Regions from separate parts of the Streptomyces spectabilis genome, predicted to be linked through region 4. Evidence: riboswitches for the same ligand, from Rfam matches in the RefSeq annotation. Region 4 holds a riboswitch; each other region holds the start of a gene.
What was found. A riboswitch is a leader RNA that binds a small molecule or an ion and turns the genes downstream of it on or off. The one in region 4 is predicted to bind cobalamin.

Region 1: another riboswitch for cobalamin. It lies ahead of CP982_RS37470 (CoA-acylating methylmalonate-semialdehyde dehydrogenase); the one in region 4 lies ahead of metE (5-methyltetrahydropteroyltriglutamate--homocysteine S-methyltransferase).
Region 2: another riboswitch for cobalamin. It lies ahead of CP982_RS36550 (hypothetical protein); the one in region 4 lies ahead of metE (5-methyltetrahydropteroyltriglutamate--homocysteine S-methyltransferase).
Region 3: another riboswitch for cobalamin. It lies ahead of CP982_RS12825 (ABC transporter substrate-binding protein); the one in region 4 lies ahead of metE (5-methyltetrahydropteroyltriglutamate--homocysteine S-methyltransferase).

The regions. Positions count from the first base shown of each region.
Region 1 is NZ_CP023690.1:8,833,067-8,840,377, forward strand. Features, by position in the region: gene CP982_RS37450 (TetR/AcrR family transcriptional regulator) at 1-198, shown strand, start outside; gene tsaD (tRNA (adenosine(37)-N6)-threonylcarbamoyltransferase complex transferase subunit TsaD) at 458-1,522, shown strand; gene CP982_RS37460 (GNAT family N-acetyltransferase) at 1,522-2,097, shown strand; gene alaS (alanine--tRNA ligase) at 2,124-4,784, shown strand; cobalamin riboswitch at 4,895-5,075, shown strand; gene CP982_RS37470 (CoA-acylating methylmalonate-semialdehyde dehydrogenase) at 5,248-6,747, shown strand; gene CP982_RS37475 (acyl-CoA dehydrogenase family protein) at 6,756-7,311, shown strand, end outside.
Region 2 is NZ_CP023690.1:8,576,604-8,583,914, forward strand. Features, by position in the region: gene CP982_RS36515 (DUF779 domain-containing protein) at 26-382, opposite strand; gene CP982_RS36520 (DUF6479 family protein) at 495-836, opposite strand; gene CP982_RS36525 (VOC family protein) at 897-1,271, opposite strand; gene CP982_RS36530 (GlsB/YeaQ/YmgE family stress response membrane protein) at 1,630-1,893, shown strand; gene CP982_RS36535 (fluoride efflux transporter FluC) at 2,112-2,606, shown strand; gene crcB (fluoride efflux transporter CrcB) at 2,603-2,977, shown strand; gene CP982_RS36545 (DUF6355 family natural product biosynthesis protein) at 3,036-3,308, opposite strand; cobalamin riboswitch at 3,568-3,718, shown strand; gene CP982_RS36550 (hypothetical protein) at 3,878-4,936, shown strand; gene CP982_RS36555 (CbiQ family ECF transporter T component) at 4,933-6,045, shown strand; gene CP982_RS36560 (ABC transporter ATP-binding protein) at 6,042-7,311, shown strand, end outside.
Region 3 is NZ_CP023690.1:2,965,186-2,972,496, forward strand. Features, by position in the region: gene CP982_RS12820 (FecCD family ABC transporter permease) at 1-122, opposite strand, end outside; gene CP982_RS12825 (ABC transporter substrate-binding protein) at 119-1,267, opposite strand; cobalamin riboswitch at 1,304-1,489, opposite strand; gene CP982_RS12830 (VOC family protein) at 1,487-1,948, opposite strand; gene CP982_RS12835 (AraC family transcriptional regulator) at 1,954-2,826, opposite strand; gene CP982_RS12840 (haloacid dehalogenase-like hydrolase) at 3,047-4,204, shown strand; gene CP982_RS12845 (asparaginase) at 4,201-5,178, opposite strand; gene CP982_RS12850 (DUF2252 domain-containing protein) at 5,268-6,608, opposite strand; gene CP982_RS12855 (alpha/beta hydrolase family protein) at 6,812-7,311, opposite strand, start outside.
Region 4 is NZ_CP023690.1:9,058,478-9,065,788, forward strand. Features, by position in the region: gene CP982_RS38490 (molybdopterin-dependent oxidoreductase) at 1-512, opposite strand, end outside; gene CP982_RS38495 (hypothetical protein) at 730-2,100, shown strand; gene metE (5-methyltetrahydropteroyltriglutamate--homocysteine S-methyltransferase) at 2,164-4,482, opposite strand; cobalamin riboswitch at 4,662-4,851, opposite strand; gene CP982_RS38505 (hypothetical protein) at 4,976-5,188, opposite strand; gene CP982_RS38510 (ABC transporter permease) at 5,311-6,192, opposite strand; gene CP982_RS38515 (ABC transporter ATP-binding protein) at 6,189-7,088, opposite strand.

The sequences.
Region 1 (7,311 bases), 230 kb from region 4:
GACTACTCCGCCGAGCACATCGACCTGCTCCTGGCCCGCGCCGCCGAGCGCGGCGAGCGGCCGCTGCCGGAGCGCGAGGCCGTCATGGACCACGTGGTCGCGCCGCTGCTCTTCCGCATCCTGTTCCGGCCGGACGGCCTGTCGCCGCAGTACGCGCGCGGACTCGTGGAAGAGGCCCTCGGGGCGAGCGCCCGCTGAGCACGGCACGGCCGGTGGCCCGGGGAAGACCCCGGGTCACCGGCCTTCGCACGTCAGGACTCGGGTGCCGCCGGATCCGCACTTCGCGCGGACAGCCCGCGACGACCGGCTCGTCCGCGACCTGCATGTGGGAGCGGGCCGCTTCCAGGGTTCACGAGGTCACCGGCTGGCCGTCGCGCCTTATTGCACATCGCTTGCAATTACTATGGACAGGCAGTAGCCGGGCCGGTCGGCACGCGGAGGAAGCGGGAGTACACGCATGGCACCCCCTCGGATCGTTCTGGGGATCGAGTCTTCTTGCGACGAGACCGGGGCAGGTCTCGTACAGGGCGGACGGCTGCTCGGGCACGCCGTCGCGTCCAGCATGGACGAGCACGCCCGCTTCGGCGGCGTCGTCCCCGAGATCGCCGCCCGCGCCCACGTGCACGCGCTGAACCCGGTGGTCCGCCGCGCCCTCGACCGAGCGGGGCTGCGGCTCGGCGACATCGGCGCCGTCGCCGTGACGACGGGGCCCGGCCTGTCCGGCGCCCTCCAGGTCGGCCTCGCCGGGGCGAAGGGCCTCGCGTACGCGCTCGACGTGCCGCTGTACGGCGTGCACCACCTGGCCGGGCACGTCGCCGCCGACACCCTGGAGCACGGCCCGCTGCCCGACCCGTGCGTGGTCCTCATCGTGTCCGGCGGCCACACCTCGCTGCTGCTCGTGCGCGACCTCGCCCGCGACCCGATCGCGCACCTGGGCGACACCCTGGACGACGCGGCGGGGGAGTGCTTCGACAAGGTGGCCCGCGTCTTCGGCCTGCCCTACCCGGGCGGCCCGGCCGTCGACCGCGCGGCCCGCGAGGGCTCCCCGGACGCGGTCGCCTTCCCGCGCCCGCTGACCGGGCCGCGCGACGACCCGTACGCCTTCTCCTTCTCCGGCCTCAAGACCGCCGCGGCCCGCTGGGCCGAGAGCCACCGGGGCGGCGAACTGCCAGTCGCCGACGGGGCCGCCGCACTCCAGGAGGCCGTCGCCGACGTCCTCACCCGCAAGGCGGTCGCGGCCTGCGCCGCGCACGGCGTGGGCACCCTCGTGGTCGTCGGCGGCGTCGCCGCCAACTCCCGGGTGCGGTCTTTGGCCGAGGAGCGCTGCCGGGCCGCGGGGATCACCCTGCGCGTCCCGCCGCTCGGCCTGTGCACCGACAACGGCGCGATGATCGCCGCGGTGGGCGACCTCCTGGTGCGCGCGGGCGCCGAACCCGCGCCCCTGGACGTGTCCATCGACCCGTCGGCGCCCCTTGAGTACGCCGCGCTGCACCCCGTCGGCGCCTTCGCGAGGGCCGCCTGATGGCCGCCGTCGTGCACCGCCTCGCCGGCCCCGCGCTGCTCGCCCACCGCGACGGCATCCGCGCGGTCTACGCCGCCGCGTTCGCCGAGCCGCCCTGGCACGCGGAGCCCGCCGAGGCCGACGGCTACCTCACGCGCCTCGCGGGCGACGTGCAGCGGCCCGGCTTCGCGGGCGCGGTGGCCCTCGACGGCGAGCGGGTGCTCGGCTTCGCCACGGCCTGGACGTCGAGCACCCCGCTGCCCGGCACCCGCTCCTACCCGCGCGTCACCGCCGCGCTCGGCGCCGAGCGCGCCGCCGCGTGGCTGTGCGGCGGCACGGAGGTCGACGAACTCGCCGTCTCGCCCGCCGCGCACGGCCGCGGACTCGGCCGTACGCTCCTCGAAGCGGTCACGCGCGACGCGCCCGACGCCCGCTGCTGGCTGCTCACGTCCGTGCGGGCCGACGCCACCGTCCGCTTCTACGAGCGGCTCGGCTGGCGGCAGGTCACCCACCCCGCGCCCGACGGGTACGGCACCGCCGTCTTCCTCGGCCCCGGCCACCCGGCGCGTGCCGCCGCCGTCCTACCGTCCCTGTAACCACTGAACCCCCGCCGGAGCACGCCTTGCGCACCGCCGACATCCGCACCCGCTTCCTCGACTTCTTCGCCGAGCGGGGCCACACCGTGGTGCCCAGCGCCCCGCTGCCGACGCCCGACCCGACGCTCCTGTTCGTCAACGCGGGCATGGTGCCGTTCAAGCCGTATCTGACGGGCGAGGTCGCACCGCCCTGGCCGCGCGCCACCAGCGTGCAGAAGTGCGTGCGCACCCTCGACATCGAGGAGGTCGGCAAGACCACCCGGCACGGCTCGTTCTTCCAGATGAACGGCAACTTCTCCTTCGGCGACTACTTCAAGGAAGAGGCCATCACCTTCGCCTGGGACCTGAGCACCCGCTCCGTCGCCGACGGCGGCTACGGGCTCGACCCGGCGAAGATCTGGGTGACCGTCCACCACTCCGACGACGAGTCGCGCGGCCTGTGGCGGCGCGTCGCCGACCTGCCCGACGAGCGCATCGTGGCCCGAGGCGACGAGGACAACTTCTGGTCCATGGGCGTGCCCGGACCCTGCGGCCCCTGCTCGGAGCTGTACTACGACCGGGGTCCCGCGCTCGGCCGCGCGGGCGGCCCGGCCGTCGACGAGGACCGGTACATGGAGTTCTGGAACCTCGTCTTCATGCAGTACGAGCGCGGCGAGGGCACCGGCAAGACCGGCTACCCGATCCTCGGCGAACTCCCGCGCCGCAACATCGACACCGGCATGGGCCTGGAGCGCATGGCCACCCTGCTCCAGGGCGTCGACAATCTGTACGAGATCGACGAGACCCGGCCCGTCCTCGACCGCGCCGCCGAACTCGCCGGGGTGCGCTACGGCGCCGACGCCGCCCAGGACGTGCGCCTTCGCGTCGTCGCCGACCACGTCCGCACCGCCCTGATGCTGCTCGCCGACGGCACCGCGCCCGGCAACGAGGGCCGCGGCTACGTCCTGCGCCGCATCCTGCGCCGCGCCGTGCGCTCCATGCGCCAGCTCGGCCACGGCGACCCGGCCCTCGCGGACCTGCTGGCCGTCGCCCGCGACCGGATGGCGCCGAGCTACCCCGAGGTCGCCGACGCCTACGCGCGCATCGCCGACCAGGCCCAGGGCGAGGAGGACGCCTTCCGCGCCACCCTCAAGCAGGGCACCACGGTCCTGGACACCGCCGTCACCCGGGTCAAGGCCGACGGCGGCCGCCAACTGCCCGGCGCCAAGGCCTTCCTGCTGCACGACACCTACGGCTTTCCCATCGACCTCACCCTGGAGATGGCCGCCGAGCAGGGCGTCGAGGTCGACCGCGAGGGCTTCACGGCCCTCATGCGCGAGCAGCGCGAGCGGGCCCGCGCCGACGCCCGCGCCCGCAAGTCCGGGTCCGCAATCGACACCTCGGCCCTGCGCGCCGTCCTCGACGAGCACGGGCCGACCGACTGGCGTGCCTGGGACACCCTGGCGACGGACTCCCGCGTCCTCGCGCTCATGGGCCCGGCCGGCCCCGTGCCCCTCGCCCGCGCCGGCGAGATCGTCACCGCCGTCCTCGACCGCACGCCGTTCTACGCCGAGTCCGGTGGGCAGGACAGCGACGCCGGACGGCTCTCCGGTGCGTCCCTCGAAGCCGATGTGCTCGATGTGCAGCGGCCGCTGCCCGGCCTGGTGGCCCATCAGATCAGGGTCACCGCAGGTGAGTTGGCCGTCGGCGGTCGCGTGCACGCCGCCGTCGACCCCGAGTGGCGGCTCGGTGCGCGCCAGGCCCACTCGGGCACCCACGTGCTGCACGCCGCCCTGCGCGAGATCCTCGGCCCGACCGCCCTGCAGTCCGGCTCCTACAACCGCCCCGGCTATCTGCGGCTCGACTTCCCCTGGCGCGGGGGCCTCTCCGCCACCGTCCGCAGCGAGGTCGAGGAGGCCGCCAACCGGGCGCTCCGCCGCGACCTGCCCGTCGGCGTGCGCTGGATGACGCTGCCCGAGGCCAAGGAGCTCGGCGCGCTGGCGCTGTTCGACGAGACGTACGGCGAGCGGGTCCGGGTGGTCGAGATCGGCGGTGCCTGGTCGCGCGAGCTGTGCGGCGGCACCCACGTCGAGCACGCGTCCCAGGTCGGCGTGGTCGCCCTGACCGCCGAGTCGTCGGTGGGCGCGGGCATGCGGCGCCTGGAGGCCGCGGTCGGCGTCGAGGGCTTCGGCTATCTCGCGCGCGAGCGCGACCTGGTCGCCCGGATCGCCGAGCAGGTGCAGGCGCCGCGCGCCGAACTCCCCGACCGGGTCGCCGCGTTGCTCGACCGGCTCAAGGCCGCGGACCGGGAGAACGAGCGCCTTCGGCAGTCGGCCCGTGCCGCCCGCGCCGCCGAACTCGCCGGGCAGGCCGTCGAGGTGGCGGGCGCGTACGTGGCCACCGCGACGACGGACGGCGACGCGGGCGCCGCGCGGGCCCTGGCCGTCGAAGTGCGCGGACGGCTGCGCGCCGAGCGCCCCGGCGTGGCCGCCGTGACTCTCTCCGGCGCCAAGCCGGTCCTCGCCGTGGCCGTGAACGAAGCGGCAAGGACAGCGGGTCTGTCGGCCTCCGCCCTGGTCAAGCGGCTGCTCGGCGGACGCGGCGGCGGCTCGGACGAGGTGGCGCAGGGCGGCGGAGCGGACCGGGAGCGGCTCGCGGCCGCGGTGGCCGGGCTCCCCGGCGTCGTACGCGAGGAACTCGGCGCCTAGCGGCCGGGTGACGGGCGGCCGCCGTGCGGGGACACGGCGGCCGCCGAGGGGGCGACAGGGGTGGGGCAGGGGTTGGCCTCTGTGGACTTACTAGGACGTCCAAGTATATCGTCGTGACCAAGGCCCGCGGTGCAGGGAAGCCGGTGTGAATCCGGCACGGTCCCGCCACTGTGACCGGGGAGCGCGTTCCCGTGGAGGTTCGAACGCCACTGACGGAGAAGTCCGTTGGGAAGGCGGGGGAGCGCGCGCTGATCCGGGAGTCAGGATACCGGCCGTGGGGTGTTCCGTGTTGTCCACGAGGATGGAGCAGACACGCATGGCCCCGGTGCGCACCCGCGACCCTGGAATTCCGGACCTGCGAGCGGTGACCCCCGCTGTCTGAAGGCCGTTCCGCGTGCCCGCGGAGGCGCGCGGCCCGGCCCTGCCGTCCCCGGACCACACCTGACGAAAGAAGCAGGCCCCCATGGTCCGTGAACTGACCCATCTCGTCGGCGGCGAGCACACCCCGGGAACCTCGGGAAAGCACGCCGACGTGTACGACCCCAACACCGGCGACGTCCAGGCGCGCGTCCCCCTCGCGCACCGCGCGGACACCGAGGCGGCGATCGCGAACGCCGCCGAGGCGCAGCCCGCCTGGGGCGAGTGGAACCCGCAGCGCCGCGCCCGCGTCCTGCTCCGGTTCCTCCAGCTCGTCGAGGGCGAACGCGACTCCCTGGCCCGCCTGTTGTCGGCCGAGCACGGCAAGACCGTCGCCGACGCGCACGGCGACCTCCAGCGCGGCCTGGAGGTCGTGGAGTTCGCCGCGGGCATCCCGCACCTGCTCAAGGGCGAGTTCACCGACAACGCCGGGACCGGCATCGACGTGCACTCGCTGCGCCGCCCCCTCGGCGTCGTCGCCGGGATCACGCCCTTCAACTTCCCCGCGATGATCCCGCTCTGGAAGGCCGCACCCGCGCTGGCGTGCGGCAACGCCTTCATTCTCAAGCCGTCCGAGCGCGCCCCGTCCGTACCGCTGCGCCTCGCCGAGCTGTTCCTCGAAGCGGGCCTGCCGCCCGGCGTCCTGAACGTCCTCAACGGCGGCAAGGAGTCCGTCGACACGCTCCTGGAAGACCCGCGCGTCAAGGCGCTCGGCTTCGTCGGCTCCACGCCGATCGCCGCGCACGTGTACGCCACCGCCGCCGCCCACGGCAAGCGCGCCCAGTGCTTCGGCGGCGCCAAGAACCACCTGATCGTGATGCCGGACGCGGACCTCGACCAGGCCGTCGACGCGCTGATCGGCGCGGGCTACGGCTCCGCGGGCGAGCGCTGCATGGCGATCTCCGTGGCGGTCCCGGTCGGCGAGGCCACCGCCGACGCCCTCGTCGCTCGCATCAAGGCGCGCGTCGGAGCCCTGCGCATCGGCCGCTCCGACGACCCCGAGGCCGACTTCGGGCCGCTGGTCGGCCGCGACGCCGTCGACCGCGTCCGCTCCTACGTCGACCTCGGCGTCGAGGAGGGCGCCGAACTCGTCGTCGACGGGCGCGACTTCACCCTGCCCGGCCACGAGCGCGGGTTCTTCGCGGGCGCGTCCCTCTTCGACCGCGTCACCCCGGACATGCGGATCTACCAGGAGGAGATCTTCGGCCCCGTCCTGTCCGTCGTACGGGCAGCCGACTACGAAGAGGCGCTGCGGCTGCCCACCGAGCACCCCTACGGCAACGGCGTCGCGCTCTTCACCCGCGACGGCGGGACGGCCCGCGACTTCACCCGGCGCGTGGACACCGGCATGGTCGGCGTCAACGTGCCCATCCCGGTCCCCGTCGCGTACCACACCTTCGGCGGCTGGAAGCGCTCCGGATTCGGCGACCTCAACCAGCACGGCCCGGACGCCATCCGCTTCTACACCCGCACCAAGACCGTCACCTCGCGCTGGCCCTCGGGGGCGAAGGACGGCGCGAGCTTCACGATCCCGACGACGGCGTGAGCGGCCCGATGAAGACCGCGACCCCCACCGCCGCCACGACCACCACCTTGCTCACCGCGGACCAGCTCGCGCTCGTCGAGACCACCCTCGACTTCGCCGAGGAACACCTCGCCCCCCACGCCGTCACCTGGGACCAGGAGAAGCACTTCCCGGTCGACGTGCTGCGCAAGGCCGCGGACCTCGGGCTCGGCGGCGTGTACGTCGACGAGGCCGCGGGCGGCTCGGGCCTCACCCGGTCCGACGGCGTCCTCGTCTTCGAGGCGCTCGCCTCCGGCTGCCCCTCCGTCGCCGGCTATCTGTCCATCCACAACATGGTCGCCTGGATGATCGACCACTACGGCGACCGGGCCCAGCGCGCCCGCTGGCTGGGGCCGCTGACCTCCATGGACCGGCTCGGCAGCTACTGCCTCACCGAGCCGGGCGCGGGCTCCGACGCGGCCGCCCTGAGCACCCGCGCCGAGCGCGACGGCGACGCGTACGTCCTCACCGGCGTCAAGCAGTTCATCTCCGGCGCGGGCGCCTCCCACGTGTACGTGGTGATGGCCCGCACCGGCGGCGGCGGAT
Region 2 (7,311 bases), 480 kb from region 4:
CATACGGCGGTGACGGCGCGGATGACTACGTGCCCACGAGCCGCGAACGGATGAGGAAACGGACGCCCTCGGGGGCCTCCAGCGAGAAGCCGCTGCCGCGCCCCTCGACGACGTCGACGATGAGACGGGTGTGACTCCACACCTCGTACTGGCTCTTGGACATCCAGAACCGTACCGGCTCCGCCACGCCGTCCACGGTGAGCGACGCGAGGAGGACGTCGGAGTCACCCGTGCGGAACTCCCCCTCCGGGTAGCACATGGGCGCGCTGCCGTCGCAGCAGCCGCCGGACTGATGGAACATCAGCGGGCCGTGGGCCGACCGCAGCCGCCGCAGCAGGTCTGCGGCGGCGGGTGTCAGCTCCACGCGCGGGGTGTCAGCCATGGCCGGTCGGCCTCCTCCGGGTCGCGGTCGCCGGGCCGTGGTGGCACGGCCCGGCCAGTCAACACGGCGGGAGGTTGCGAGGGGGTTGCAGCCGGACGCCCGGCGGCGCGCCTCAGGTGGGCCCCTGGTCGTCGCTCGGGCGGCTGCCGATGGTGCCCCCGCCCTTCAGCTGGTGGGGCGTCAGGCGCCCGCCGTCCCGCGGGACCTCGTCGGGCTCACGCCGCTCCTGCACCTCGCGGACCGGCCCTTCGTCCGGGAGCCGGGGCTGCTCCTCGGGGCGCGGCCGGTCCGGCTCCCTCCTGCGCACCCGGATGCCGAGCCAGACGGCCCACGTCAGCGCCGCGACGATGAGCAGGCCGAGCCCGAAGGCGAGGAAGGCGCTCGTGGAGGGCGAGGCCGCGAGCGGGGCGCCGCCCGGCGCGGCCAGTGCGTGGATTCCGTTCTGCGTCGTCATGCGCGCCGGGTACCCGGGAAAGCGGCGCGTACCCGGAACGCGGCGCGTGCCCGGAGCGCGTCAGTGGGTGCGCAGCGCGAACGTGTGCCCGGCCGGGTCGGAGTAGAGCCGCACCTCGTGGGTGCCGCCCCGCTGGGTGTCCACCGGCCGGGCGCCGCCCGTGATGGCCGCGCGCTCCGCCGCGTCCATGTCACCCTCGGCGACGAGCAGTTCCAGATGCGTCTGGTGGGCGTCGTCCGGGCGCGGCCAGCTCGGCGGCGCGAAGCCCGCGTCGCGCCGGAAGCCCAGGCGGGTACCGGACGCGCCCGCGGTCTCGAACCGGTCGGCCTGGGGGTTGTACGCCACTTCCTCGCCCAGGAGCCCGGCGTAGAACGCGGCCAGCTGCTCGGGCTCGCCGCTGTCCAGCACAAGGATCGCCGTTTCGACTGTGGCCATGGTGCCCTCGTTTCGCCGTGGGTGATCGGTGGGAGGTGACCGGCGGATCCGGGTTTGCCGGGGAACCGCCGGGGGACCCGCAGCTGCGGCTGGGAAGCCACGGGGAGTGAGGAGCCTTGGGCGCGGGGTACGGGCCCGCGCCCAGGGACCCGGCGGCCTCGTGCCAGGAGCCCGAGGGGCCGCACGGCTGCCCCACTCCATGGGCAGCGGGACCCGCATGCTCGCGGGTGCCCTGACAACCGGGGCGGAAACGTCCACGACGCCGCCCGGCCACGACCGGCCCGCCGTCACGACTGCCGGGCGCGTTGCCGGGAACCCGGTGAGGCGCAAGGGACTTCTGCCGAGGGAAAGCGGAGCTATGGAGATCTCAGGGCTCATCAGTGCGATCGTGATCGGCGCCGTCATCGGGATCCTGGGGCGGCTCGTCGTCCCCGGGCGGCAGCGCATCGGCGTCCTGTGGACCATCGTCGTCGGCATCATCGCGGCCCTCGTCGGCACCGCCGTCGCCGAGGGCCTGGACGTCGCCGACACCGAGGGCGTCGACTGGGCGGAGTGGCTCATCCAGATCGGGCTCGCCGCGCTCGGCGTGGCGGCGCTCTCGCGGGTCAAGCTGCGGCGCTGACCGGTCCCGGCCCGCGTACGGCCGCCGGGCCGCCGAGCGGCCGGTCCGCCCGGTGCCGACTATCCTGGGCGGTGCGGCCGGACCCGTGACGCGGGCGACGGCCGTACGGCGGTGGGGCCCGCCGTACCCCAACCGCGGTGACGGCACCGCCAACGGTCCCTGCTTGTGAGGACGCGCGCCCGCACCCGGGCGGCGCACGAGTGGGAGACGCACACCCGATGACAGCACCGCGCGACCGGACCGCCGAGCCCGAACCCATCGATCCGGACCTCGACGTCCCGGCACCCGCCGGGAGCCGGGGCCGGGGGCGGGACCACGGCCAGGCACCGGTGCTCGCCGCGGTGGCGGCGGGCGGCGCCGCGGGCGCCGGGGCCCGCTACGGCGCCGCGCTCCTCTGGCCCACCGCGACGGCCGCCTTCCCCTGGACCACGCTGGTGGTGAACGCGCTCGGCTGCGCGGTGATCGGCGCGTTCATGGTGCTCGTCACCCAGGTGTGGAGCGCCCACCGCCTGGTGCGGCCCTTCTTCGGCACGGGCGTCCTCGGCGGCTTCACCACGTTCTCCACGTACGCCGTCGACATCCAGCGGCTGATCGGGGACGGTCACGCCCGCACCGCGCTCGCGTATCTGGCCCTGACCCCGCTGGTGGCCCTCGCCGCGGTGTGGACGGCGGCGGCGACGACCCGTCGCGTGCTCTCCCGGAGGCCGCGATGAACTGGCTGCTCGTGCTCACCGGAGCCGCCGTCGGCGCGCCCCTGCGCTATCTGACGGACCGTGCCGTCCAGGGCCGCCACGACTCCGCCTTCCCCTGGGGCACCTTCACGGTCAACGTCGTCGGCTGTCTGATCCTGGGCGTCGTCACCGGGGCCGTCACCTACGGCGCCGCGTCGGACTCCGTCCAGCTGCTCGTCGGCACCGGCCTGTGCGGGGCGCTGACCACGTACTCCACCTTCTCGTACGAGACGCTGCGCCTGGCCGAGACCGGCACGCGGTTCCTCGCCGCGGCCAGCGCGGTGGCGAGCGTGGTGGCGGGGCTCGGTGCCGCGGTCACCGGCGCGGCGCTCGCGCGGGCGCTCTGGGGCTGACTCCCGCGCCGCCGGGGGCGGGGCGCCCCCTGGTGAGCCGCCCCGCCCGTGGCCGGTGTCAGCAGGTGCGACCGACGTAGTGGGCGCCCTGGATCTTGTCGGCGGAGCCCAGCCAGGTCTTGCCGGGGGCGACACACCGCTCGTAGTCCGGGGCCAGGGCGACCCTGACCTGGATCACCACGCGGGAGCCGTCCGACGTGCAGTGCTGGTAGTAGGCGTCGGAGCTCGTCTCGTAGAACCCGCACGGGTCGGCGGCCGCCGGGCTCGCGGAGGCGGTCACCACCCCGAACGACGTCAGCGCGAGCGCGGCCGAACCGAGGGCACCGATCACCTTGCGACGGATACGCACCAGAGGACTCCTAAGTCGAGAGGGAACCACGTCGGCCCGAGGATCGCCGCGGTGCCCCGCGCCGGACGGCGGAACGCGGGAGGCCTCACCTGGCGGATCGTTTCCGCATGTGCCGTTCGAGTGATCGCTGAGGGAATGTCACCCTCCATAAGGATCAGGCCATTCGGTGGCCGACGTCACAACTCACCGGCCTGGCGCGGCCCGTGGGGGCGGGCCTACGATGCGTGTGCTTCGGCTGTGAAGGAAAAGTGCAGCTGAGGGCACACACAGACAACTGAATGCGTACGCGACTGGGGAAAGCCGGTGAGAGTCCGGCACTGACCTGCAACCGTGTGCGGCACGCCTCAGGCGTGACCGCGAGTCGGGCTGCCCGCCGCCGTACGTGCACTGCTTCTCACTGTCATGGTCTGCAGCGTGGAGCCCAGAGCCCGTCACCGGCTCCTACGGCCCCCTGCCGCTTCCTTCTGGAACGCGCGTCAGGGGTTTTTCGTGCGGCACCGGCGACCGTGGTGCGGGGTCCCGTGCGGACCCCAACCGAAGGGCACCTCGACATGGCCGGCGCGATACGCGCGTTCGCCGCCGCGCTCGGGCTGTTGCTCGCGTCGGCCGTACTCGGCGTCGGGCCCGTCCCGGCCGCGCCCGCCGCCGCGGTGGACACCGGCCGCGGCCACGCGGGCTTCTGCAGGAACGGCGAGGGCGTCACCGTCGTCGTGGACTTCCGGGAACTCGGCGGGACCACCCTCGTGCGGTGCGCCGTCGGCTCCCAGCGGACCGGCCTCGCCGCGCTCAAGGACGCGGGCATCCAGGTCGCCGGCACCAACCGCTGGGGCGAGTCCTTCATCTGCCGTCTGGAGGGCAAGCCGGGCGCCGACCGCGAGTCCTGCCTCGACACCCCGCCCGCCAAGGCCTACTGGTCGTACTGGCACGCCTCCAACGGCGGCCGCTGGACCTACAGCCAGTACGGGGCGACGTACCGCACCCCGCCCAAGGGCAGCTTCGAAGGCTGGTCCTTCTCCCTCGACCGCGACCAGGGCGAGGCCCCGGCGCCGCGCGTGGCGCCCCGGCGTCCCGCGGCCCCCGGCAGCGGCGGCGGAGCGGGCGGCGGCGGGCACACGGGCGGCGGACACACCGGCGGCGGCAAGCCCGGCGGCGGAGCACCGGACCGCGGCACCACGCCCGACACCTCCGACCGGGGCGCCCCGCCCGCCGGAGGCGGCCCCCGCGACAGCGACGGCGCCCGGCCACCCGCCGACGGCGGCGGCCTAGCGCTGCCGCCCGGCCACCAGGGCGAGAAGGACGGCGGGAAGGGCGCCGAGGACAAGAAGGCCAAGGACCCGAAGAAGGCCAAGAAGGACAGCAAGAAGGACAGCAAGAAGGACGGCGAGAAGAGCGCGAAGCCGTCGCCCTCCATGAGTTCCGGCCCCGCGCCCGCGCCGAGCGAGGCCGCCGACTGGACCGGCGGCGAGGACAAGCGGACCGTGTCGGCGGCCAAGGACGACGGGGTGCCCACCGGCACGGTCGTCGGCGCGGCCGCCGCCGTGGCCCTCGCCGTCGCCGGGGGAGTGACGGCCTGGCGCCGCCGCGGCCGCGCCTCGGGCGGTGCCCCGTGACCGGACTCGCCCGGTCGGTCCACCCGGGGGCGTGGTGGCTGTGGGCGCTCGGCATGGCCGCCGCCGCGAGCCGCACCGCCAACCCCGTGCTGCTCGTCCTGATCCTGGCAGCGGTCGGCTTCGTGGTCGCCCAGCGGCGCGACGACGCGCCCTGGGCGCTCGCGTTCCGGATGTATCTGACCCTCGGCGCGTTCATCGTCGTGATGCGCGTCGTCTTCCGCGTCGTCTTCGGCGGCGGCCAGGGCGACACCGTCCTGTTCACACTGCCGGAGATCCCGCTGCCCCAATGGGCCGCGGGGATCCGCCTGTTCGGACCCGTCGCCGCCGAGCAGCTCCTCGGCGGCCTGTACGACGGACTGCGGCTCGCCACCATGGTGGTGTGCGTCGGCGCGGCCAACGCCCTCGCCAACCCCAAGCGCATGCTCAAGGCGCTGCCCGGCGCGCTCTACGAGATCGGCACCTCCGTCGTCGTCACGCTCACCGTGGCGCCGCAGCTCGTCGAGAGCGTGCAGCGGGTGCGCAGGGCCCGGCTGCTGCGCGGCGGCACGGTCAAGAAGGGCTACCGCGGCATCGGCGCACTGCGCGGCATCGTCATCCCCGTCCTCGAGGACGCCATGAACCGCTCCCTGGCCCTCGCCGCCGCGATGGCCTCGCACGGCTACGGCCACACCGGGCGCACCGCCCCGCGCACCCGCCTTTTCACCGGCGCCCTGGTCATCGCCGGGTTGCTCGGCGTGTGCGGCGGCCTGTACGGCGCGATGGGCGCGAGCACGCCGCCCTACCTGGGCACGCCGCTGCTGCTCGCCGGACTCGCCCTGGCCGTGGCCGGGTTCGTGCTCGGCGGGCGCCGCGTCAGGCGCAGCATCTACCGGCCCGACCCGTGGCGCGCCGCCGAGTGGTCCGTGGCCGCGTCCGGCCTCGCCGCGGGCGTGCTGATGTACGTCGTCTCCCGCACGGACGCGGCCTCCCTCTACCCCTCCCTCTCGCCCCTCGCCTGGCCCGAAGTGACCGCGCTTCCCGCGCTCGCCGCTCTTGCCGGGGTCCTGCCCGCCTGGCTCGCGCCCACGCCGCCGCGCGCCGCCCCCCGGCCCCGGGAGGCCGCCGCGTGATCCGCTTCGAGCACGTCACCTTCACCTACGCGGACGCTCCCGAGCCCGCCCTGCGCGAGGTCGACCTGACCGTCGGCGAGGGCGAGCTGTGCCTGGTCACCGGGCGGACAGGAGTCGGCAAGTCGACCCTGCTGGGTGCCGTCAACGGCCTCGTGCCGCACTTCACCGGCGGCCATCTCCAGGGCCGCGTCAGCGTCGACGGCCTCAGCACGGCCGACGCGCCGCCGCAGGAGTTCGCCCACGTCGTCGGCGTCGTCGGCCAGGACCCCCTCGCCTCCTTCGTGACCGACACCGTCGAGGAGGAACTCGCGTACGGCATGGAGCAGCTGGCGATCCCCGCCGCCGTCATGCGCAAGCGCGTCGAGGAGACCCTCGACCTCCTCGGCATCGCCGAGCTGCGCAGGCGCGCGCTGCGCACCCTCTCCGGCGGCCAGCAGCAGCGCGTCGCTATCGGCTCCGTGCTCACCGCGCACCCCCAGGTCCTGGTCCTGGACGAGCCCACCTCCGCGCTCGACCCCACCGCCGCCGAGGACGTGCTCGCCGCCCTCACCCGGCTCGTCCACGACCTCGGCACCACCGTCCTGGTCGCGGAGCACCGCGTGGAACGCGTCCTGCAGTACGCCGACCGGCTCGTGCACCTGACCGGGGACGGCCGCGTCCGCGAGGGCGACCCGGCGGAGCTGATGCGCGACAGCGACGTCGCGCCGCCCGTCGTCCGCCTGGGGCGGCTCGCCGGATGGGAGCCGCTGCCCCTCTCGGTGCGCGACGCCCGCCGCAAGGCCGCCGAACTGCGCACCCGGCTCACCGGCCGCGCCCCGGCCGCCGTGCCCGCGACCCAGGGGCAACCCGCCCTGTCCGCGCGGCGGGTGACCGTCGCGTACGGCGACACCGTCGCCGTACGCGAACTCGACCTGGATCTCGCGGGCGGCGAGGTCACCGCCCTCATGGGCCGCAACGGCTCCGGCAAGTCCTCGCTCCTGTGGGCGCTCCAGGGCTCGGGGCCCCGCTACTCGGGGCAGGTCGACGTGCGCGGCACCGACCCGGGGAAGGTCGCGGCCCGCAAGGCCCGCGCGCTCGTCGGGCTCGTCCCGCAGACCGCGAGCGACCTGCTCTATCTGCACACCGTGGACGCCGAGTGCGCGCAGGCCGACCGGGAGTCCGACGCCGCCGACGGCACCTGCCGCGCCCTCCTTGACGCGCTCGCGCCCGGCATCCCCGGCGACCGGCACCCGCGCGACCTGTCGGAAGGGCAGCAGCTCGCCCTCG
Region 3 (7,311 bases), 6.1 Mb from region 4:
ACGGCGACGGCCACCGAGAGCGGAAGCGCCACCAGGCCCGCCGCCCACAGCAGCGCCGTGCGCCAGGCACCGCGCGCCGGGCGCCACCCGCCGCGGGCCCGCTCGCGCGCGGCCGTGCTCACCGGGCCAGGCCGAACTCGCGCAGCCCCGCCGCGACTTGTTCGATGCCGTCGACCGTGCGGATCGTGGGGTTCAGGGCCTGGCCGCTGAGCAGTACGTACCGCTTCTTCTTCACGGCCGTGAGGTTCTTGGTGACCGGGTTGGACTCCAGGAACTTGATCTTCTCCCGGGCGCTCTCGGCCGACTGGGCCTTGCGGGTGAGGTCGCCGATGACGAGGACGTCCGGGTCGCGGTCGGCCACGGTCTCCCAGTTGACCTGGGGCCACTCGGCGCGCGTGTCGGCGAAGGCGTTGCGGACGCCGAGCGTGCGGGTGATGACGCCGGGCGCGCCGCAGCAGCCCGCGATGTAGGGCGCCTTGGAGTCGGAGAACCAGTACAGGACGGACGCGTCGGACGACTTGAGGGTGCGCTTGGCCTTCGTGACGCGGGACTTGAGGTCCGCGACGAGGCGCTCGCCGCGCCGCTCCACGTGGAAGACCCGGGCCAGGTCGCGGATCTCGCCGTAGACGGTGTCCATGGTGAGCGTCTTGGTGCGGGTGCCGTCGCCGTCGCCGCCGTTGTCCTTGCCCGCGCAGTCGCTGGGCGAGACGTAGACGGGGACGCCCAGCTCGGTGAACTTGGCGCGGTCGGCGACGCCGCCCTTGCCGACGGTGTAGAGGAACGAGGCGCTGACGAAGTCCGGCTCCTTGGAGAGGACCTTCTCCAGGGACGGGTAGCGGTCGGCGAGGCGCTCGACCTTCGCGTTCTGCTTCTCCAGTCCGGGCAGGATCGGGTCGGTCCAGGTGCCGGTGCCGACCATGCGGTCGGCGAGGCCGAGGGAGAGCAGGATCTCCGTGGAGCCCTGGTCGAGGGAGACCGCCCGCTCGGGCGGGGCCGTGACCTCGGCCTTCTTGCCGCAGGACGTGACCGTCACCGGGTAGCCCGCGGCCTTGGCCCCCGCGTCCCGCCGCTCGGCCGAGCCGCCGCCGCAGGCGGTGAGCAGGAGGAGGCCGCCCGCCGCGAGCAGCGCGGTCAGGCGCGCCCCGGGAGCGGTGCGGGCACCGCGGGCGGCGGTGCGGGGACGGGCGGCCGCGCGGAGAGCGCGAGGGGCAAGAGGGGCAAGAGGGGCAAGAGGGGGCACAGGTTCTTCCCGGGTCTCATGGCTCATGCGCGGAGCCTGGTCTGCGAAACCCCGCCGCCCGGCGCGCGGTCGGCGGTGCCAGCAGGTCTTCGGACTCGGGTTCGTCCGGGCGGGGCCGCCTTCCCGGATGTCCGTGACATCCAGTGGCCGCTGGTCCCGCCCGTCCCCCTCACCGCTGCGCGTCAGTTCCGGTTTCCCACCGGATTCCCTGGCCCGGGTGCGGGCGCGACTGGCGTGCGCAAGCTATCACCCGGCCGGATCCCACCCCTGCTCGGGGCGCGGTTCGCCACGGTACGTACCGAAGGACCACTTGTTGCCCTCCGGATCCTCCACGGCGAACTCGCGGCTGCCGTACGGCTGGTCCTCGATCTCGCGGATGATCTTCACGCCCGCCTCCTTGAGGCGGCGGTGGAGGGCGTCGACGTGGTCCGTGACGACGTACGCGCCGAACGTGCCCGGCTGCAGGCACCACGCGGCCGACTCCGGGTCGTACGAGCCGAGCATGACGGCGCCGCCCTCGGGCCAGTCGAGCTGGGCGTGGGCGACGCGGCCGCCGTCCTCGTAGACGGCGGTGCGCAGGAAGCCGACGGTGGTGACGAGGAAGTCGATGAGCGCGGGGGCGTCGTGGGCCTGGAAGGTGGGCCAGACGTCGGGGGCGCGGAGGTTCGGGGTGGTCTGGGTGCTCTGTACCGCTTCGGTGGTGTTCATGCCTCTCAGTCTTGGCCGTCGCGGTGTCCCCCGGCTTGGATATTCCGGCACTCCTCGGCCAGCCAGGCGCTCGGGCTCGCTCCCGTGTACTGGCGGAAGTCGCGCACCAGGTGGGAGTGGTCGTAGTAGCCGCAGTCGGCGGCGACGCGGGCGAGGTCGGCGGGCGCGCCCGCGACGACCGCGCGCACCATCCGCGCCTTCGCGTGCTGGAACCGCATCAGGCGGGCGGCCTGCTTGGGCGTCACCCCGGTCTCGGCGCGGAACAGGGCCGAGAGGCGGCGCTCGCTGAGCGCGACGTGCGCGGCCAGGCCCCGCAGGGTGCCCGCGCCCCGGTGCCGGGCGAGCCAGGCCCAGGCCTCGGCGACCTCGGGGCGCACCGGGCCGAGGCGCCCGGCGTCGGCGGCGCGGCCCGCCAGATAGGCGTTGAGGCAGGCGAACCGCTCGTCCCAGCCGTCGGCCGCGCACAGCCGCTCGCGGACGTCGGCGGCGATCCGGCCGAGGACGTCCGTGCCGTCGGTGACGAGCACGCCGGTCAGTTCGGCGGCCGGCAGGCCGAGGAGCGAGCGGGCCGCGAGGGGGTGCACGGCGAGCTGGATGCCCGCCTGGTGCTCGGGCTGCACGACGTACGCCGGGCTCTGGTGCAGGCCGCCCACGACGATGTCGGTGCGCACGGCGTCGGGCCCGGTGGCCTGCTCCGCGGTGCGGCCGCTGACGACGGGCCCGTCGAGCGAGAAGATCAGCGTCAGATACGGGGACGGCAGGCCGCGGTGCAGGCCCGGCCGCTCGCCGCTCGTGCGGTAGCCCACGGCGGACACGACCTTGCCGCCCTGCTCCGGCGGGAGCGGGGCGCGGACGAACTCGCGGAGGGCGGTGTCCATGCGTCCATTGTGACCGCGTACGGGACCGGGTGCGGGGTCGGGCACGGGACCGGGTGCGGGACCGGGCACGCCCCGCGCGTGCCCCTGCGGCTACCCGCTCCCCCGTGTCCCATGCCCGCCACGCACGGTGACATCGATCATGGGAATCGCCCGCGCGCGCTCGTAGCATGGCCCGCCGCTCCGCACCGGGCGGCGCATCACTTCCGAGGAACGGACCACCATGGCTGGACGAGCACGAGGCGGAGCACGGGGCAGGGGCAGGCGGGCGGCCTTCGGCCTCGCGGGAGCGGTCGCGGCGGCGGTGTTCGCGGGCGGCGCGCTGTGGCCGGGGGCGGGCACGGCCGACGCGAGCCAGGCGGGCGCGGGGGGCCGCGCCGCCGCCGGGCTCGAGCACTGGCCCGAGCCGGTGGCCGCGCGGCTCGGCAAGGTCATCGCCGCGAACGAGCACAAGGGCGCGTACGCCGTCTTCGACGCGGACAACACGACGTACCGCAACGACCTGGAGGAGGCGCTGCTTCCGTTCCTGGAGATGAAGGGCGTCCTGACCCGGAAGTCGATGGACCCCTCGCTGAAGGTCATCCCCTTCAAGGACACGGCCACGCACAAGGAGAGCCTCTACAGCTACTACAACCGCCTGTGCGAGGTCGACGACCAGGTCTGCTACCCGTGGGCCGCGCAGATCTTCTCCGGCTTCACCCTGAAGACCCTCAAGGGGTACGTCGACGAGCTGCTCGCGTACGACAAGCCGATCCCGGCGACGTACTACGAGGACGGGAAGGTGACGCGGACCGAGGTCCACCGCCCCGAGTTCTCCCCCGGCATGCGGGAGCTGTACAAGTCGCTGCGCGCGCACGGGATCGAGGTGTACGTCGTGAGCGCCGCGAGCGAGGACCTGGTGCGGATGGTGCTCGCCGACCCGAAGTACGGGTACGGGGTGAAGCCGCAGAACGTCATCGGCGTCGGCCTCCAGTTGAAGGACCCGAGGACCGGCCGCGTCACCAGCGCCCGCAAGGAGATCGCCGAGGGCCGTTTCGGGCCGAAGGACCGCGCGCGGCTCGCCCGTTACGAGCTGACGCCGAACCTGTGGGCGCCGCTGACCTGGTACCAGGGCAAGCCCGCGGCGATCTCCACGTACATCGACGAGTGGAAGAAGCCCGTCCTCGTGGCCGGGGACACGCCGGTGAGCGACGGGCCGATGCTCTTCCACTCGGCGGACGTACGGCATGGGGGCGTGCGCGTGTGGGTCAACCGCAAGGACAGCTACATGAAGCAGCTCGATGCCATGAAGCGGAAGAACGCGGCGCGGCAGAAGGAGTTGGGGCAGCCCGTGACGGCGGACAAGGGGTGGCTGACGGTGACGCCGGAGCAGCTCGGCTAGGCGCCGCTCCCGTCCAGGCGGTGGAACGCCGCCTCGACGGCACGGCGGTCCGCGCCGTCCGCCAGGAGGGCGTGCAGCAGGAGGCGGGCCTTGGGGGCGTCGAGGGAGCCCGCGGAGATCAGGCCGCGGGACAGCAGGTCGGCCTCCGAGCCGGGGCCGCGGTAGGTCTCGCTGAGGAGCGGGCCCGCGCCGGTGCGCGAGGCGAGGACGACGGGCATCCGGGCGGCGCGGGCCGCGAGCGGTTCGACCAGCCACTGGGGGGCGTGGCCCGCGCCGAAGGCCGCCACGACCAGGCCGTCGAAGCCGTCGTCCACCGCTTCGAGCAGCTCTCCGCCGTCGCCGATGGCGAGGGTCAACAGGGCCACGCGGGCCGCGTTCCGCAGCCGCAACGGGCGCTCCACGGTGGGCTCCTGGGGGCGCAGCAGGATCCGCGGCACGCCCTCCACCACGCGGCCGAGCGGGCCCGCGCCGGGCGAGGCGAAGGTGGTGAGCGACGTCGTGTGCGCCTTGCGCGCGTGCCGCGCCGCGTGGATCTCGTCGGCGAGGACCACGAGGACGCCGAGGCCCCGGCAGCGCGGGTCGGCGGCGACCGCGAGCGCGGCGGCGAGGTTGGCGGGGCCGTCCGCGCCCGGCAGGTCCGGGCGGCGCATGGCGCCGGTGACCACGATCGGGGTGCGGGGCGCGCACACCACGTCGAGCAGGAAGGCCGTCTCCTCCAGGGTGTCGGTGCCCTGGACGACCACGACGCCGTGGCCCGCGGCGGTGGCCTCGTCCACGCGCTCCGCGAGGGCGGCCAGGTCCTCCAGGGTCAGGGAGGAGCCCGGGAGCCTGCGGAAGTCGTGCAGTTCCGTCTTGACGTCGTCCGGTACGGGAACGGTGGCGAGGGTCTGGGAGCCGGTGAGGCGCGCGGAGCCGCCGCCGGAGTGGGCGGAGATGGTGCCGCCGAGGGTGAAGACGCTGACGGTTGTGGTCATGCCGGAGGCTCTCCCCGGGCCCGCACCGGCCCGAAACCAGAGAGCGTGGTCGCGCGCGTCACACGCCGGGGCCGGTCCTGCCGGGCCGTTCAGTACGTCGTCGCCGCCGTGAGGACTCCGGCGTCGATCGCGCCGGTCAGCGCCTTGTGGTCGGTCGCGTTCTGGGAGACGTAGCGCACGGCGAAGGCCGCGACGGCACGGTCGAAGGTGTCGGCGGAGCCCAGATAGGCGGCGATGGCTATGCGGTCGCCGGAGCGGGCGTGGGCGCGGGCGAGGGCGGTGCCGCAGAGGCGGGCGTAGGCGAGGAGTTCGGCGGGTTCGAGCTCGGCGATGTCCACGGAGCCCTTCATGTCGCGCAGTTGGCGCCAGTAGTAGGCGCGGCCCTGCGGGCCCGTCATCCAGCCGAGGAAGATGTCGCCCGCGGCCTGCAGCAGCCGCTGGCCCGCGACCACGCGGTGGCCGGGGTGCAGATAGGGGCCGGTCGGCAGGTGCTCCTCCAGGACGGACCGCACGGCCTCCTTGATCTGGAGGAACAGCGGGTCGTCGGTGTCGCGGCCGGTGAGCAGCACGACGAAGCAGCGGGTGCCGACGCTGCCGACGCCGACGACCTTGCGGGCGGCGTCGACGAAGCGGTAGCGGTCGAGCAGCAGGCGGCGCTCCTCGGCGAGCGTCGAGCGGTAGTCACCGAAGATCTTGCGCAGGGCCGCCATGTCGGGGGCGCCCGCCGGTTCGAGCAGGGGTGGGTCGTGGATGATGCGGCGGCGGTCGTCGACGACCTCGGTGAGCTTGCCGAGGGCCTGGAGGCTGGTGTGGCGGCGAGCGTGCGCGAGGCGGGCCGCGGCGCGCTCGCGGCGGCGCGCGGAGTCGATGAGGCGCAGCAGGTCGTCGGTGTCGACGCTCGCGTACCAGACGTCCAGCTCGCCCTTGCGCGCCAGGCGCCGGATGCCGGTGCGGTAGGCGGTGACGGCGGCGAGGGCCGCGTCGTGGGCCCGGTCCTCGCCCCGGCCCGTCTCGCGGGCGGCCACGGCGACGCTGGCGGCGAGGCGTTTGACGTCCCATTCGAAGGGGCCGGGGTACGTCTCGTCGAAGTCGTTGAGGTCGAACAGCAGACGGCGCTCGGGCGAGGCGAACACGCCGAAGTTCAGCAGGTGCGCGTCGCCGCAGAGCTGGACGGTCAGACCGGTGTGGCGCTGGGCGGCGAGGTCGCCCGCCATGACGGCGGCGGCCCCGCGCAGGAACGCGAACGGGGACGCGGCCATGCGGCCGTAGCGGATCGGCAGCAGGTCCTGCACGCGGTCGGCGGACTGCCGCTCCAGGACGGCCACCGGGTCGGCCCGGTCCGCCGAGGGGATCCAGGCCCCGTGCGAGGACCGGGAGGCCCGTTTGCGGGCGGCCTTGCCCCGCTCCGCACGCTCGGCCGCGGTCGTCATGAGCGGTCCCCTTTCGACGGGGCGGGCGGGGCCTCGGGGCACCCCTGGTCCACCCCTTTCCCGTAAACCCTCGACCTCCGTCTAGCGCGCTTCGCGCCCGTCCTCAATCGCCGGACGGGCTTGATGGGCCAAGAGCAGCCAATGCCGAAGCGCGGGGCCGCGCATGTCCGGGTGGGCCGAGCGGGTGACGCCGCCGGGGCGCGTCAGGGCGTGCCCTGTGCCGTGGCCCAGCGGGCGATCCGCCGGGCGAGGGGCCCGGCCGCGCGGGTCCACGCGAAGTGGTCGAGGCGGGCGCCCGCCTCGCGCTCCGTGTAGCGCCATCGGGTGACGCGGGCTCCGGCGGCCTTGCCGACCAGGTGGTCCACGGCGGACGCCGGAGCGTAGGTGTCGTTCTCGACGCTGACCGCGAGCACCGGGACGTCCAGGGCGCGCAGCGCGGATTCGTAGTCGCGGGCGGAGCCCCCCGGGCGGTAGCGGCCGGTGCGGCCCTGGCGCGCCCAGTCCCGCATGACGCCCGTGGTCTGGTCGCCGCCGAAGCCGAGCCGGGCGCCGGGCCAGCGGCCCAGGAGCGTCGCGGTGGCCGCGATGAGGGTGGTGGCCAGGAGCAGCAGGGGCGCGCGCAGGGTGCCGTAGGCGCGGTACCAGACCGTGCCGGAGGCGACGAGGGCGACGCCGTCGACCGGGCCGGGCCGGGCGGCGGCGT
Region 4 (7,311 bases):
TGCAGGGGGTAGAAGGAGCCGGGAAAGACGTACTCCAACTGCACGTTCAGGATGCCCGTCGCGAACTCGAACAGCGCGCCGCCCACGAGCAGCAGCAGGGAGAGGCGTTCCAGGGCGTGCCCCACGGACCGCACGGGCGGCAGCTCGAAGAACTTCGGGAGCACCGACCACAGCTTGGCGAGCAGCACCGGTACGAGCGTGACGCCGACGGTGACGTGCAGGCCCTGGGTGAGGCGGTACAGCCAGCGCGGACGGGTCGGCCAGGGGAAGAGGTAGAAGCCGAGGATCCCCTTGTCGGGCGTCTTGTCGTTGACGGGCGACAGGCCGGGGTTGTACGCGGCGTACGACAGCAGGCCGGTCACGAAGAGCAGCGTCATACCGGCCAGGAGCACCACGCCGAGCACGGAGGTGAACCAGGGACCGCGCAGCGGGCTGCGCCACAGGCCGGTCGGTCCGCGAGCCGCCGCGGAGCGTGCGGTGTCGGCGGCCGGCGGCCCCTGTGGCTTGCCCATGGCATGTCCTCGCTGGTCGGCGCGACGCGGGTCCGTCGCCTCGCGTCGACCGTAAGACCGGCGGGCGGCCCGACGGCGGCCGCGACGCATGACGAAACGCTGACGGATTCCGGCGGGCCCGGCCGCGGCGCACCGGGGGCGGCGGAGGATCTGACGGTTCCGTGACAGAGGGCGGCACAGCGGTCCGCACGCGCCCCCGGCCGCCTAGCGTGCCAGCGTGAACCACCCCGAACGACGCACCTCAGGCCCGCGCCGCGATCTGCTCGCCGCCGGACTCGCCGCACTCCTCGTCACCGCCGCCGTCGTGGTCGGGCGGGCCGTCGAGGGCTCCGACGGCAGCCTGCACGTCAACTGGCCGCCGCTGTACGCCGTCTGGGACCCGCACGTCGGCCCCGGCACTCCGGCGGCACTCGCCGTCGCCGTCGCGGTCGTCGCCCACGGCCCGGTGCTCGCGGCACGGCTGCCCTGGCGGGCGCTGCTCGCCGCGGCGTGGGCGGCGTCGACGGCGTGGATCTGGTCGCTCGCGCTGGTGGACGGCTGGCACCGGGGCGTGGCCGTGCGGCTCACCACGAAGTACGAGTACCTCCAGGTCGTCGACCGCTTCGCGGACATCCCCGCGACGCTGCGGGACTACACCCAGTACATCCTGCTCGGGGAGCCGGGCGCGTACCACTGGCCCGCGCACACCGCGGGCCACCCGCCCGCCGCCCCGCTCACCTTCGTCCTGCTCGACCGGATCGGTCTGGGCGGCGGCGGATGGGCGGGCGCCTTCGTCATCACAGCGGGCAGTACGGCCGTCATCGCCGTACTGATCACGCTGAAGGCCCTCGGGGACGAGGCGAGCGCGCGCCGGGCGGCGCCGTTCCTCGTGCTCGCTCCCGCCGCCGTGTGGATGGGCACGTCGGCCGACGGCTACTTCGCGGCCGTCGCCGCCTGGCTGACGGCGCTGCTCGCGCTCGCCGCGACGCGTACGGTCCGCCGCCCGGCCCTCGCCGCCTGCGCGGCGGGTCTCCTGTACGGCCTGCTCTGCTATCTGTCGTACGGTCTCACGCTCTTCGCGGTGATCGCGGCGGGCGTCCTCGTCCTCGCCAGGACGGTCCGCCCGCTGCCGTACTTCGTGGCGGGCGCGCTCGTCGTCCCCGCGGTGTTCACCGCGTTCGGCTTCAACTGGTGGGAGGCGTACCACCTGTTGGTGGAGCGCTACTACCAGGGCGCGGGCGGGGTGCGGCCCTACTGGTACTGGATCTGGGTCAATCCGGCCTGCACGGTGCTGATCGCGGGGCTCGCGACGGTGGCCGGGGTGCGACGGGCGGCGGGCTCCTCACCGGGTGCGGTGCGCCGCTGGCGCGCCGGGGCGTCCACGGCGGCGGACCGGGTCGCGGGCCTCGCCCTCGCGGCCCTCCTGGCGGTGGCGGTCGCGGACGCCTCGGGCATGAGCAAGGCGGAGACCGAACGCATCTGGCTGCCGTTCGCCGTGCTCCTGCTCACGGCGACGGCACTGCTTCCCGAACGAGGCCGCCGCCTCTGGCTCACGGCCCAGGCGGCCCTCGCCCTGGCCGTCAACCATCTGCTGCTCACCGGCTGGTGAAGATGCCGGGCAGGGACCAGGGCCGGGGCGCTCGCGGCGCCCCGGCCCACGGCGTATCTGCGGTCAGGAGGTGGGCAGTTCACCCCGGACCGTGCGGGCGGCGGCGACCAGGTTCTCCAGGGACGCCTGGGTCTCCGGCCAGCCGCGGGTCTTCAGGCCGCAGTCGGGGTTGACCCACAGCCGTTCGGCGGGGATGGCCTCAAGGCCGGTGCGCAGCAGGGCGGCGGCTTCTTCGGCGCCCGGGACGCGCGGTGAGTGGATGTCGTACACGCCGGGCCCCGCCTCGCGCGGGTAGCCGTGTGCGGCGAGCTCGCGGGCGACCTGCATGTGGGAGCGGGCCGCTTCCAGGCTGATGACGTCGGCGTCGAGGTCGTCGATGGCCTGGACGATGTCGCCGAACTCGGCGTAGCACATGTGGGTGTGGATCTGGGTTTCAGGGCGTACGCCGCTGGTGGTGAGCCGGAAGGACTCCGTCGCCCACTCAAGGTACGCGGCGTGGTCGGTGGCGCGCAGGGGCAGTGTCTCGCGCAGTGCGGGTTCGTCGACCTGGATCACCGATGTGCCTGCCGCTTCCAGGTCGTTGACCTCGTCCCGCAGGGCGAGTGCCACCTGTCGCGCGGTGTCGCCGAGGGGCTGGTCGTCGCGGACGAACGACCACGCGAGCATCGTCACCGGGCCGGTGAGCATGCCCTTGACCGGCCGGTCGGTGAGGGAGTTGGCGTACGCGGTCCAGCGCACGGTCATCGGCTCGGGGCGGGAGATGTCACCGGCGAGGACCGGCGGGCGTACGTAGCGGGTGCCGTAGGACTGGACCCAGCCGTGCTGGGTGGCGAGGTAGCCGGTGAGCTGCTCGGCGAAGTACTGGACCATGTCGTTGCGCTCGGGCTCGCCGTGCACCAGGACGTCGATCCCGGTCTTCTCCTGGAAGGAGATGACCTCACGGATCTCGTTCTCGATGCGCTGTTCGTACCCGGCGGTGTCGATCCGGCCCGTGCGCAGGTCGGCGCGGGCCGCGCGCAGTTCGGCGGTCTGCGGGAACGAGCCGATGGTGGTCGTGGGCAGGAGCGGCAGCTTGAGGTGGGAGCGCTGGGCGGCGGCGCGCTCGGCGTACGGCTGCGAGCGGCGGCCGTCGGCGTCGGTGACCGCGGCGGCGCGGGCCCGTACGGCCGGGTCGTGGGTGATGGCCGATCCGGCGCGGGAGGCCAGATCGGCCCGGTTGGCCGCGAGTTCGGCGGCGATGGTGTCGGTGCCCTGGGACAGGCCCTTGGCGAGGGTGACGATCTCGGTGGTCTTCTGCTGGGCGAAGGCCAGCCAGCGCAGGATCTGCGGGTCGATGTCCCGCTCGGCCGCGGCGTCGATGGGGACGTGCAGGAGGGAGCAGGAGGCGGCCACGTCGACGCGGTCGGCCAGGCCGAGCAGCGTGCCCAGGGTGGTCAGGGACTTCTCGAAGTCGTTGATCCAGATGTTGCGGCCGTTGACGACGCCCGCGACCAGGCGCTTGCCGGGCAGGCCGCCCGCCGCGGCCAGCGCGTCGAGGTTGGCCGCGGCGGCGTCGGTGAAGTCCAGGGCCAGGCCGTCGACCGGGGCCTTCGCCAGGACGGGCAGGGCGTCGCCGAGCCGGTCGAAGTAGGAGGCGACCAGCAGCTTGGGCCGGTCGGTGAGGGCGCCGAGGTCGCGGTAGGCGCGGGCGGCGGCGTTGAGTTCGGCCGGGGTGCGGTCCTGGACCAGGGCGGGCTCGTCGAGCTGTACCCACGCGGCACCGGCGGCGCGCAGATCGGCGAGGACCTCGGCGTACACGGGCAGGAGCCGGTCCAGGAGGGTCAGCGGCTCGAAGTCGGCGGGCACGCCGGGGGCGGGCTTGGCCAGCAGCAGATAGGTCACGGGACCGACCAGGACCGGGCGCGCGGTGAGGCCGAGCGCCTGGGCCTCCTTGAGCTCGGCGACCTGCTTGGCGGAGCTCGCGGTGAAGACGGTGTCAGGCCCCAACTCGGGCACGAGGTAGTGATAGTTGGTGTCGAACCACTTGGTCATCTCCAGCGGCGCGACGTCCTGGGTGCCGCGCGCCATGGCGAAGTAGCCGTCGAGGGCGTCGGCCGCGACGGCGGCCCGGTGGCGCGCGGGGATCGCGCCGACCATCACGCTGGTGTCGAGAACGTGGTCGTAGTACGAGAAGTCGCCGGTCGGGATCTCGTGGACGCCGGCGTCGGCGAGCTGCCGCCAGTTGGCGGCGCGCAGCTCGGTGGCGGTGGCACGGAGGGCGTCGGCGGTGACGCGGCCCTTCCAGTAGCCCTCGATCGCCTTCTTCAGCTCTCGGTTGGCGCCCTGACGGGGGTAGCCGTACACGGTGGCCCGTGCTGCCGCGGCTGCGGACTTGCTGGTCACGTGGATCTCCTTCGCGAGATGAATCCATGACGTCCCGGCGAGGGGACGAGAGCGCGAAGGGATGACGAACCGGACGGAGCCGACCTCGCGCGGCACAGCGCGGTCGTCCGTCTGGTGTGTACGCCGACCCGCCCTCGAGGTCACCGGGATTTCCGCGCGCGGAGTGGTCCGCGCACGGGCAGTTGGCAGGTCTTCGGACTCGCGGGCACGTCCTCATGGAGGACACCTACTAGCCGTCGCTTCCCAGGCCCGGTCGGGCCCAGTGCGTGTGACGGCGGTCGTTCCCGCTCACCGCTGCGGGGCAGTCCCGGATTCTCACCGGGTTCCCTCTTACGACGCTCCCACCTGGCGGGTGGGGCGAACCAGCTGCTGCGGACACCCTACGGGGTGATGCCCCCGCAGAACAGTGCCGTCCAGGATCCGGAAGGCCCTGCTCGCACGCGTACGGCCCGCCGGTCGTCGGCGGGCCGTACGCGGTGGCCGGAGCAGCCGCTCAGAAGAGAATCGGCAGGCCGAGGTTGTTGATCAGCGGGCCCTCGATGGAGATGCCCTCGGTGATCAGCGACTCGGGCGCGGGGAGCAGCGGGGACGGGTTCGCCGGGGCGTGCCGGGCCGTCGGGGCGGGGCCGGCGGCCGCCGCGGTGACGGTGGAGATGCCGGTCAGGGCCAGGCCGAGGAGGAGGGCTGCGGTCAGGCGTCGGCGCATGAGGTCTCTTTCTGCTGGCGGAGGGCTCCGCCCGGGCGCGGGTGGAGCGCCGACATGGCTGCCCAAGTCGAGGCGCGTGGATGCGTCCTGTCCCTCGTACGAGGGGTGGAGCGGCGGCCCGGCTAGCCGATGCGACGCAGGGCCCTCTCGCGGCGCTCCGCCACGCTCGACCCGGACTCGCGGCGCGCCATGCGCCGCAGCACGACCGGGGCCACGAGCAGTCCGAGCACCGCCCACGCCCCGAGGACCCCGGCGGTCTCCCAGTGCCGCCAGGAGTCGCCGATCTCCACCTCGGCGGCCGTGCCGGGCAGCAGCGCCGAGCGCATGCCGAGGCCGAGCCAGTAGACGGGCGTGACCTGGGCGACGGCCTGGAGCCAGCCGGGCAGGGCGGTGACGGGGTAGAAGATGCCGGAGATCGCGATCATGCCCATGACCGGCAGTTGGATCAGGCCCTGGCTGCGGGCGCTCGGGAACAGCGAGCCGAGGACCGCGCCGATCGGCAGGGTCGCCACCAGGCCGAGTACGAGCACCCAGGCGAGCGTCAGCCAGGCGCCCGGACGGGCCGCGGCGAGCCCGTCGATCAGGAACATGGCGGGCACCAGCAGGATCGCGAGATCGGCGACCAGGCCGCCCGCCACCGCGATGACCTTGCCGGTCAGATAGCTCCGCATGCCGTTCGGCGTGGCCCTGGCGCGCAGCAGCGTGCCGTCCTCGCGCTCGGCGGTGAGGATCTGGCTCATGCTGACCATGCCCATGGCCGCGTTCATGCCGAGGATGCCGGGCAGCGCCAGGGTGCCGAGGGCGAGGCCGCTCGACCCGAACTCCCGCTCCCGCAGGAAGAACAGGGTGATCAGCATCAGGACCGGCCACAGCAGATGGGACACCAGGTCGCCGCCGTTGGTGAAGGACTGCCGCAGCTCGATGGCGCCGCGGCCGCATCCGGCCCGCAGTGCCGTGCCGGTCGCACGTGCCGGGCGTGCCGCGCGGGAGGGAGGAGCGCTCATCGGACCGTGGCCTCCTGCCGCCGCACCAGCGCTATGTACGTGTCCTCCAAGGACGCCCGGCGCACTTCCAGTTCGCCGATCGCCTCGCCGTGTTCGTGGAACAACGTCCGTACGAACGCCGTCGATTCGGCGGTGGTCCGCGTGAACCGCCGCCCGGCGCGGGTCCAGCGGACCTCGTCCTCGCCCACGATGCGGCGCGCGAGCTCGTCGGCGGTGCCGTCCGCGACGATCCGGCCGCCCGCCAGGATCAGGATGCGGTCGGCGAGCTTGTCCGCCTCGGCGAGGTCGTGCGTGGTGAGCAGGACGGTGGTGCGCCGCTCGGCGGCGAGGCGCCGGACCAGGCCGTGGAACGCGTGGCGTGCCTGGGGGTCGAGCCCGGCCGTGGGCTCGTCGAGGAAGAGCAGTTCGGGGCGGCCGACCAGGCCGATGGCCACGTCGAGGCGGCGCCGCTGGCCGCCGGACAGCGTCTTCGCCTTGTGCTCCGCCTGCTCGGTCAGGCCGACGGCCGCGAGGAGTTCCGCGGTGTTCCAGGGGCGGGGGATGTCCGCCGTGGCGTACGGGGCGTAGTGTGCGCCGAGGTGCGTGAGCAGCTCGCGCACGCGCCACTTGCCGTGGTCGCGCCACGACTGCAGGACGATGCCGAGGCGGGCCCGCCACCGGTCGTCGCCGTGCGCGGGATCCAGCCCGAGCACCTGGACCCGGCCCGCCGAGCGGGCCCGGAAGCCTTCCAGGATCTCGATCGTGGTCGTCTTGCCCGCGCCGTTCGGCCCGAGCAGGGCGAGCACTTCGCCGTGCCGGGCGCGGAAGGTCACCTCGCGCAGCACATCGGTCGTGCCGTAGCGCATGCGGAGCCCGTCGACATCGAGCACGATGTCGGCTTCGCTGGAATTCGTCATCAGTCCACCGTGGCCTTGAGGAAGTTCGGAGACCTCGAAAGCTACGTTGCGTTTACGAAGTCATCAACGAAAACAGCGGGTGTATGGGCAAGTGGAGGCGGCCTTAAGGGAATTCATTGCAACCGACATGGGTGTGAATGCAATCTTCGTGATCAACCGTTGCAATGAGCTGAAGGTCAACGCATACTGGCCGGGCCGGTGGCGCAGAACGCGGGCCGGTGGT